Regions from separate parts of the Psychrobacillus sp. FSL H8-0510 genome, predicted to be linked through region 3. Evidence: riboswitches for the same ligand, from Rfam matches in the RefSeq annotation. Region 3 holds a riboswitch; each other region holds the start of a gene.
What was found. Region 3 has a riboswitch for S-adenosylmethionine ahead of mtnW (2,3-diketo-5-methylthiopentyl-1-phosphate enolase). Riboswitches for the same ligand answer to the same signal wherever they lie in the genome.
Positions count from the first base shown of each region.

Region 1 (3,278 bases), 2.1 Mb from region 3:
TCTTCCGTTGCTACACCCTGTGCTTCTAGATAGTGAATAGCGTTTTTCACTTGTTCTTTGTCGCCAATTAAGTGAACGACTATATTTCCGACGATGCCATTCTTCAATTCGATAATATTAGCAGTTAAAATGTTTGGCTGAACATTAAATTTTTGACTAACTTCTGCCAATAACGGTTTTCCAGTACTTTCCCCTACAAATGTTAAACGAGTGACTGCGCCTGTAACATTCAACTGAGCAATCAATGAATTGGATAAATTCCGTTGGCTAATTGTATTTAAAAACTTTTTGGTAGTAGGGTGGGTAGGCTTCGTAAATAGATTAATAGCTGTATCCTGTTCCACGATAACTCCATTTTCCATGACATATACATGATCGCAAATTTTTTGAATGACATTCATTTCATGCGTGATTAAGAGTATAGTAATTCCTAATTCACGATTGATCTTTAGTAGCAAATCTAAGATGGAATCAGTTGTTTCTGGATCCAGAGCACTGGTTGCTTCATCGCTAAGCAATACTTCAGGTTCCTGAGCAAGTGCGCGAGCGATAGCAACACGTTGCTTTTGTCCGCCTGATAACTGGTTAGGATAATTTGTATGCTTGTCAGTTAAACCAACTATGTCTAAATATTGCTCCACCCGTTTTTTTACCTCGTCTTTGTTATAGCCGAGTAGCTTTAGTGGAATGGCGATATTATCATAAACCGTTGCTGTTTTAAGTAGGTTAAATCCTTGAAAAATCATGCCAACTTTATTGCGAGTTTTACGCAATTTAGGGAGGGGTAAGGAAGTAAGTTCGACGCCGTTTATGAAAACTTTACCTTCTGTAGGTTTTTCCAGTAAATTTACACAACGTATTAGTGTGCTTTTTCCAGCACCACTATATCCTATAACACCGTGGATTTCTCCTTGATTTACCCGTATATTGACTTGTTTTACTGCCTTTACAGTTCCACTTTTACTATTAAACTCTTTCGAGACATTTTCTAATACAATCATTTCACGATCTTCCTTTCTTTTTAAAGAAAACGCTACCGAAGTCGGTAACGTTTATGACTCCATTATTCGTCCCAGCTAGGTAAAACTGAACCTTTAAATTCTTCTTCGATGAATTTTTTAACTTCTTCCGATTGATATGCTTTGATAAACTTTTGGATTGTCGGATCATCTTTGTTTTCTGCACGGACTACAATATAGTTCACGTAAGGAGAATTGGAAGATTCTAGTAATATGGAATCCTCTTTTGGACTAATACCTGCTTCAAGTGCAAAGTTTGTATTGATGGCAGCTGCATCTACTTCACTCAGTTGTTTCGGGATTTGAGCAGCTTCTAGTTCAATAAATTCTAGGTTTTTTGGGTTTTCTTCAATGTCATAAATACTTGCTGATTCTCTTTTATCTTTTTTAATTTTGATAAAGCCATTTTCTTCTAAAATATATAATGCACGAGCGCCATTTGTAGGATCGTTTGGTAAACCAAAAGTTGCTCCATCTGGCAGGTCATCTATAGAATCATATTTGTCTGAATAGACACCCATTGGATTTAATATCGTTTTTCCTACAGGAACTAAATCTGTGCCATGGTCTTCGTTAAACGTATCTAGGAATGGCTCATGCTGATAGCTATTTGCATCTAAATCCTCTTCCGATAAGGCTGTATTAGGTAAAATATAGTCAGAGAAAACTTTAAGCTTAACTTCTAATCCGTCCTTAGCAGCCACTTTAGCAGCCACTTCTACAATTTGTTCATGTGGCCCAGCAGTTACACCTACTACTATTTTGTCCTCATTAATCGCTTTAGCTTCTGAAGTTGCATCATCTCCACAAGCTACAAGAGCTCCAGATAAAAGTACCGTTGACAATAAAAATCCAAATTTCTTCATTTTCCATTCCTCCAAATAATTATTCAGAACGTTGTATAAATATAAAAGCCCCTCTTTCAAAAGAAAGAGAGGCGCATACATACGTTAGTCCTCTCTTATCTATCAAAACAAAATTGTTTTGCTGGATTTAGCACCTTTCCACATAGATTATTAGGTGGATGGTTGCCGAGCTTCATAGGGCCAGTCCCTCAGCTACTCTTGATAAGAGATATCAGCTATTAAGTTTTTCAACAGTTCATAAAATATAATTTACTACATCAACTTATTAAAGTCAACCTACTTTTTTTGTAGTTGCGTATAACATTCTAAATAGTATATGTTTAATAAAAATAAATAATTATACAAAAAGGGTGTGTAAGCGTTGTCAAAAGTAAGAGCAAACTTTGCAGTTGGTCAGCTAGGAAAGGTAGTAGGAGCGCGTTTAGTATATGGAACTGATTTGCTAGAAGGAATAGAGGAATTGTGTAAAGTGAATGGAATTAATTCTGCTACAATTCTTAGTTGTTTTGGAAGTTTTCAAAGAAGTGGATTTGTTTATTTGATACCAAACGAAGATTCACCCATAGGTGTAGGGTACAATAACCTCGTTGTCAAAGAGGGGCCAATCGAGTTTTTGCAGGGGACGGGAGTTGTCTGTCAAAGAGATGGACAGTTTGAAACACATTTCCATGGGACAATATGTGACCAATATGGCAATATTTTTGGTGGTCATTTTATGAAAGGTGAAAATCCTGTTATTACAGTAGATTTAGTGTTGGCAGAAACTATTGGTATGGATTTTCAGCGAAAGTTTGATGAAGAAACAGGAGCAAATCAGTTTTATCCGGTAGAAAAGAAAAAAGATAAACCTAATCAGCTTTAACACAAATAGAAAATGCCCCTCATTTAATGGGCGGCATTTTTGTTAAAATAAATCGCTATGTTAAAAGTGTTACACTTAAACTAACGCAGCGGTTTAGTCGAATAAATAAAATTAGAAAAAAGCGGAACTTTAGTTTGTTTATATTCGTAAATTATTATTATGACACTTGAAAGGGGGATTTTTATGTACAAAGTGAATGGTATAGAAGCTTATGAAGCACATAATCGAACTGAGTTATTAGCAGGTTTAGAGGCAAAATCTGAATATATCCTTATTAAAGGAGACTATTATAAAGAAGTAAGAAAGATTATGGATACTCATCTTCCAGAGAACGAAAGTATAGGAGTGGCATTAGGAAATGCGGGTGTGTTATCAATTCTTAATTATGCAATAGATGCAGTAAGAAATTCATTCAGTAATGCAGATAAAATGGATAAAAAAATTGACAGAAAGTTAAATTCATTTAAGGTTAAAAAGATTACAGATGATGGTTTATTATTGAGCTTAAAGCAGTTAGATTATTAGAACTTG
Region 1 covers NZ_JBBOYZ010000001.1:1,623,760-1,627,037, forward strand. The annotation lists gene MHI40_RS07910 (methionine ABC transporter ATP-binding protein) at 1-1,001, opposite strand, end outside; gene MHI40_RS07915 (MetQ/NlpA family ABC transporter substrate-binding protein) at 1,064-1,885, opposite strand; SAM riboswitch class I at 1,978-2,093, opposite strand; gene MHI40_RS07920 (PPC domain-containing DNA-binding protein) at 2,247-2,747, shown strand; gene MHI40_RS07925 (hypothetical protein) at 2,931-3,272, shown strand.
Region 1: it holds a riboswitch for S-adenosylmethionine, as region 3 does, so the genes downstream of both, MHI40_RS07915 (MetQ/NlpA family ABC transporter substrate-binding protein) here and mtnW (2,3-diketo-5-methylthiopentyl-1-phosphate enolase) in region 3, are expected to answer to the same signal.

Region 2 (3,278 bases), 1.1 Mb from region 3:
ATCGATTTTGCAGCTTCTAGCACACCTTTATCAATTTCTCGTAGAGCTATTAACACCATACGGGCGTAGAATGGAGCAGCTCCGATTACTAAAGCCGGGAAGGCCGCATTTGGACCACGCATTGTTCCGACCAAAAACTTCGTTAAAGGTATTAGCAAAATGATCAAAATAATAAATGGAATGGAGCGGAATATATTGACGAAAGCTCCTGTTAACCAGTTTGCTAATTTGTTCGCCCACGCTTGATGAGGGCTAGTTAAGAAAAGTAGAAGACCAAGAACTAGTCCAATAATAGCTGTTAAAATTGTTGATACTGCAGTCATATATAATGTTTCAACTGTGGCTTCCCACATTTTTGGCCAATCAACATTAGGAAACAAATTATTAATCATTGTTGATCACCTCTGTATTTACTTTTTGTTCGTGTATATATCGAATTGCATCATCTATTAGTAGTGCTTCTCCTTCTAACTGAAGGATGAGCGTACCAAATGCACCAGTTTGTGTATGCGAAATATTTCCTTGAACAATATTTACTTCCAAATCAAACTGTTTGATAAGTCTAGACAGTATTGGTTGTACTGTCTGCTCCCCAACAAATACGAGCTTAATCAGCTTGCCATTTGGATAAAGTTCTTTTAATTGCTGTATTGTTTGCAACGCCTTATTGGAATCACTGACCTGCGAAACAAAACGCTTCGTAATCGTTTGTTGCGGATTTTGAAATACATCTAGCACATTTCCTTCTTCTACTACATGACCTTTTTCCATAACTGCAACGCGACCACATATCTTCTGAATAACCTGCATCTCATGGGTTATTAATACAATTGTCAGACCTAGTTTTGCATTGATACTAACTAATAAATCTAAAATAGAATCTGTAGTTTCTGGGTCTAATGCAGAAGTTGCTTCATCACAAAGAAGTACTTCTGGACGGTTGGCTAATGCGCGAGCAATCCCAACCCGTTGCTTTTGTCCACCTGATAGTTGTGAAGGATAATAATGCCCTCGCCCTTCCAGACCAACCAAATCAATAAGTTCCTTTACTCTTTGAGAACGTTGAGCTGGTGGTATACCGGCGATCTCCAATGGGAAAGCAATATTCTCTTCAACCGTTCTTGACCATAACAAATTAAAATGTTGAAAAATCATACTTACCTTTTGTCTTACTTGGCGAAGCTTCACTTCATTTATCTTTGTGATGTCTTCATTATTTACGATGATTTCACCTGAAGTTGGTTTTTCTAATCCATTTAATAAGCGAATGAGTGTACTTTTGCCAGCACCACTATAACCAATAATGCCAAAGATCTCACCCTTTTTTATGTCAAGATTCACCTCTTCCACTGCAACAATCGTACCTTGTTTCGTACTAAATTTTTTGGAAATATTTTTTAAACTAATCATGGGAACCTTGCCCCCTTTCTTTAAACTATTCTATACCTATCTATTATTAACAGGTTGTTGAAATTTACTTTGTATTAAAACCTTATTCTTCCCATTTTCAACTAAAAAAACCCTCCTGCAAAAGAGCAGAAGGGTTTAAAGTTATCCAATTTAATAACATTTATCCATTCTCTCATTTCCCAAAGCATTTGCTTTGCGTGACTTGGCACCATTTCATTTACATGACGGTTGCCGGGCTTCAAAGGGCACTTCCCTCCACCTCTCTTAATAAGAGTAAAACTATTAATTTGTCGGTATATCGAATGTTATCATACGACAACTTGGTCGTCAATACTTTTTATCGCATCCAAGATAAATGGAACTGACTGAAAGGCATATATTTTTTTATATACCGTTCCACCTTTAGCGATTAGCAGACATGGCACACTTTCAATTTGATAATCCATAGCAAAATCTCCAAGATAGTTAATATTTGCTTGACCAATTAAAAAAGGCTTTATCTCTTTTATAACTTGCATCATTTTACTAGCAACTTGGCAGGTTCCACACATAGGTGTATAAATATAAAATATGGTAAGCTGCCCACTGTTCTTATGGCTGTTCCATTGTTCTAAGGTCCATTCATTCATATTACATCATCCTAAAGTAAATATTGTCTTTTCACTTTTATATTAACACTTTTTAATATAGAAGCCAAAACTTTGAATGGTGTGGTCGCTACTTCGCAGAACATCGGATTGGTATATAGATGAATCGCTTCAGGGTATTCTTTTCTCACGACAGAGCGAATTTGCTCACCAGACTTATCTGCATCCAGAAACGCATAAATAGGAATGCCTTCATAAGGACTTAAAATTTCTTCTAGCCTGACATTCGATATCGTTCCATTGGTGCAAATAATTTCTGTTGATTCATCCAGCAGTTTTAAAAGCTTTAATTTATCGGATCTACCCTCAACAAGAATTATCTTTTCACTAAAGACAATAGCCATTCAGCCTCTCTCCCAACTATGCCCTTTCCAATATTATATGAAAAAAACGCCGATATTAAGCGGCGTTTTCGAAATTATTCTGAAATTAATTCTTCGTATTTTTCTGGAGAAAGTAAACCATCCACTTCTGCTGCATCAGATGGTTCAATAACAATCATCCATGCATTTTCATAAGGGGATTCGTTAACATACTCAGGGCTATCTTCTAGTTCTGTATTTACCTCTACTACTTTACCGCTAATTGGTGCATACAGTTCAGAAACAGTTTTAACCGATTCAACACTTCCAAACGGATCTCCTGCTTTGATCTCATCTCCAACTTGTGGAAGTTCGACAAAAACGATATCTCCAAGTTCAGATTGTGCAAATTCAGTAATACCGATACGGACATTTCCGCCTTCAGTTTTTACCCATTCATGCTCTGCTGAGTATTTTAAATCTTTAGGTGCGTTCATATATATACCCCTCTCCATTAATAATACATTCATCTACTATATTCACATATTTTAATAGTAAAAACAAGTGACTTTAAGAAGTCTTCCATACATCCTCAAACTGTTGGTCCTTGAAGCCTAGCGTTAATTTATTCCCGTCAAAAACAATTGGTCGTTTAATAAGCATTCCATCCGAAGCAAGTAAGGTTAATTGTTCGTCTTCTGACATTGTTGGAAGCTTGTCTTTTAGTCCAAGCTCGCGATATTTCATACCGGAAGTGTTAAAGAATTTTTTTAGTTCTAGTTCACTTACCTCAAACATTTTTTGAAGAGTTTCTTTCGTTGGGGGACTTTCAGCTATATGATTGTCTATGTATTCTATTCCGTTATCTTTTAACCATTTACTTGCTTTTCTGCACGTTGTACATTTTGGATAGCCATAA
Region 2 covers NZ_JBBOYZ010000001.1:2,675,548-2,678,825, forward strand. The annotation lists gene MHI40_RS13590 (methionine ABC transporter permease) at 1-392, opposite strand, end outside; gene MHI40_RS13595 (methionine ABC transporter ATP-binding protein) at 385-1,410, opposite strand; SAM riboswitch class I at 1,580-1,684, opposite strand; gene MHI40_RS13600 (thioredoxin family protein) at 1,719-2,039, opposite strand; gene MHI40_RS13605 (toprim domain-containing protein) at 2,051-2,401, opposite strand; gene gcvH (glycine cleavage system protein GcvH) at 2,476-2,856, opposite strand; gene MHI40_RS13615 (arsenate reductase family protein) at 2,930-3,278, opposite strand, start outside.
Region 2: it holds a riboswitch for S-adenosylmethionine, as region 3 does, so the genes downstream of both, MHI40_RS13595 (methionine ABC transporter ATP-binding protein) here and mtnW (2,3-diketo-5-methylthiopentyl-1-phosphate enolase) in region 3, are expected to answer to the same signal.

Region 3 (3,278 bases):
TAAACCAATCCCGTACGGCTAATTCATCTTTTATGTCTGCAAGTTCTTCCCATTTATCTTGTAAAGTCATATTTCCACACCTAACTTTGCGTCAATAATTTTTATCACATCGTGGAAGTTCTCAAAAGGTTCATAGGGAATATTCAATTCATCGCATTTTTCGATTAAGAAATCCCTCGCAATAACGACATTACCTAATTTTGCTGCTTCAAGATCAGTGATGGAATCCCCAATCACAACGCTCACAGCATCTTGGTCAAGAAGGGTACGAATAATAGAGGGTTTACAGCAACCACAGCCTTGGCTAGTACATTGATCATCACAGCTATACGGAAACTTAATGTGAATTGTATCCTTGGAAAATTCGGATGTATTACAATAGACTCCTGTAAATGGCCCGAATGGTTCTAGTAGCTTGTGGACAAAAAAGTCTATGCCGCCACTTACGATGTAGAGTGGTATGTTGTGTTTTTTTGCATACGAGACAAATTCACTAAACCCATCACGGATGACTGCCTGCTTAAGCACAAAAGAGATAATGTCATCTTTTGACTCAACAGGAAGGAGTGTGAACATTTTTGCTACACCATCTTGTATGGAAATTCGTTGTCCTAAAATATCATCTTTAATCGATGTCCATTCTGGTGGAGCAAACTCTTTCATGATTGCCATAATGTTATCCTGATTGGTAATAGTTCCATCGAAGTCACAAAAAACTACAAGATTACTCATATTATCACCTCCATAATTCAAGTGCTGTGTTTAATTCACTCTGGGTTTTAGCTGCTTCTTCTAATGGAATACCTTCCAAAACAGCCGATACTGCCTGTCTAAAAGCCAAACCTCCTCCGGTTGCACCGGCCGGATGACCGTGTACTCCACCCCCGGCATTAATGATGCTGTCGATTCCATAGTCATTCATTAACAGTGGTACGAGACCAGGGTGAATGCCTGCAGAAGGCACCGGAAAGCTTTGTTTTACTTCACTAGGCTTTGTTAGTTCTTTCCCTAAAGAGAGAGCTACAGATTTTTCAAGTGCAACACTGCCATAAGGAGAAGGGAATAATGAAAAATCTGCTCCTGCATAGCGGGTAAGCTTACCAAGAACAAGTGCCGTGGAAACTCCATAAAATCCTGAGGACGTGAATGCTCCACTATAAGCCGGATGAGCCATGAGTGGTAATTGAATCTCTTCGTCCTCTGCTAACTCCTGAAGAACGTCTAAACCGTATGCATGGACATTAAATAAGAGTGCATCTGCTCCAAGTTCCCGTGCTTTTTTGGCCTTGTCCTTTAGTTTGAATGTACGTCCCGACAAATTTACTGCGTATAGAGTACGATGACCAGTTTCTTCATACACTTGTCTTAATACCTCTCGACCAGTAGAGATACGTGTTTCAAAAGAAGTAAGTGGATTGTCAAATAGGATTTCGTCATCTTTTACAAGGTCAACTCCACCAAGTGCTTGTTGCTTCAGTTGTTGCGCTAGGTACTCGATATCTCTTCCAATGACACCTTTGAAGATACTCATGATGAGTGGACGTTCATAAACTCCCAATCTTTCTCGGATACCTTGAATGCCGAAGCGAGGGCCAGGGAAATGGGATAATATATTTGTGTCAAATTCTAAATCCAATAATTTTACTTCTCCATCCAGAGATAGTTTGCCGAAAACGGTAGTTAAAATTGCTGGTATATCTGCTGAAAAATTTGCGGCAGGATAGAATACTTTAATTTCTCCTTTAATTATTTCGGGATGAATAGGGTGAAGAATATTTTCAAATTCAGTAACTGATCGTACAGTTCCTTTATGTTTTTTTAGCTGTTCCTGTTCTAAAAAGGCTAAATTGGTCCAAGAACCAATAGTCAATCCAAGAGCAATATCATCCGCTTTTTTTTCAAAAGAACCAGACTTTCCGTATAGTTGATAGTGCGCAGTAATTCCACTCATTTTTTCACTCCTAATATTAGAAAAGCGTAAGTGCCTAGGCGCTAGAGCTAGACAGATAATATAAAAAACCTCTTCAAATAAGAAGAGGTTAATAGCTTAACAACTTCTTATCTCTCAGCCATTTGACTGCAAGAATTAGCACCGTGTTCATAATTGAATCGGTTGCCGGGTATCATAGGGCTTGTCCCTCCACCTGCTCTAAATAAGAAAAAATATTCAGTTTGTATTTAATAAATTATATTGATTATTCCATGCATTAAAAATTCTGTCAACAAGAAATTGAAAAATTATCATTATTCAAAATTGTATTGACATAGCTTTTTCTAATATGCTAGGATTCTAAACAAACATCATAGTTGTACCGCACTCTTATCAAGAGCAGGCAGAGGGATAATGGCCCGATGACGCCCAGCAACCGACCGTAATACCGTTGTGAGACGGGGCGCTTTATGCGCCGGAATGTAAAATTCCGTAAGGCACGGTGCTAATTCCATCAGAAAGTTTACTTTCTGAGAGATAAGAGGTTCAGAATCTCTTATTCTAAGCCTCTTTCTTTTGGAAAGAGGTTTTTTATTTTGTAAATGAGAGGACGATCATAATGGCGGTAGTAGCAATGAAAGAATATGAATCATTAACTAAAGAAACGGTAATTTCACTGGCGATAGAGTTATCATTATTTTCTAGCGAAGCTCCATTAGTTTGCGAAGAGATTGGTGATGGAAATCTAAATTATGTATTCCGTGTAACAGATGGATCCGGTGAGAAAGGCATTATTATTAAACAGGCCTTACCCTATGCAAAGGTCATCGGGGAGAGCTGGCCACTTACTTTGAAAAGGGCAAAGATCGAAGCTAGTGCATTACAAAAACATGGAGAATACGCAGTTGGATTAGTCCCAAAAGTTTATGCAACTGATGAAAGCTTAGCAATCACAATCATGGAAGATCTGTCTCATCTTGAAATAGTTCGTGAGGGCTTGATAAAAGGAAAGTCCTATCCTAAATTATCAACCGATATTGGCGAATATCTAGCCTTAACACTTTTCAATACTTCTGACTTTGCACTCCACCCCTTTGAAAAAAAGTCACTTGTTGTAGAATTTTCTAACCCCGAGCTATGTAAGATCACAGAGGACTTAATCTTTACAGATCCTTTTTTTGATCATGAAACAAATGACTTTGAGCCAGCATTACAAGCAGAAGTGGAAGCTATTTGGAATAACAACTTGTTGAAATTGGAAGTAGCCAAGCTAAAAAGAAGTTTTTTGACGGAAGCCGAAGCTTTGTTACATGGGGATCTTCATACCGGAAGTATATTTGCGAGTGAA
Region 3 covers NZ_JBBOYZ010000001.1:3,738,248-3,741,525, reverse strand. The annotation lists gene MHI40_RS19075 (methylthioribulose 1-phosphate dehydratase) at 1-70, opposite strand, end outside; gene MHI40_RS19070 (2-hydroxy-3-keto-5-methylthiopentenyl-1-phosphate phosphatase) at 67-732, opposite strand; gene mtnW (2,3-diketo-5-methylthiopentyl-1-phosphate enolase) at 737-1,951, opposite strand; SAM riboswitch class I at 2,056-2,160, opposite strand; SAM riboswitch class I at 2,318-2,474, shown strand; gene mtnK (S-methyl-5-thioribose kinase) at 2,550-3,278, shown strand, end outside.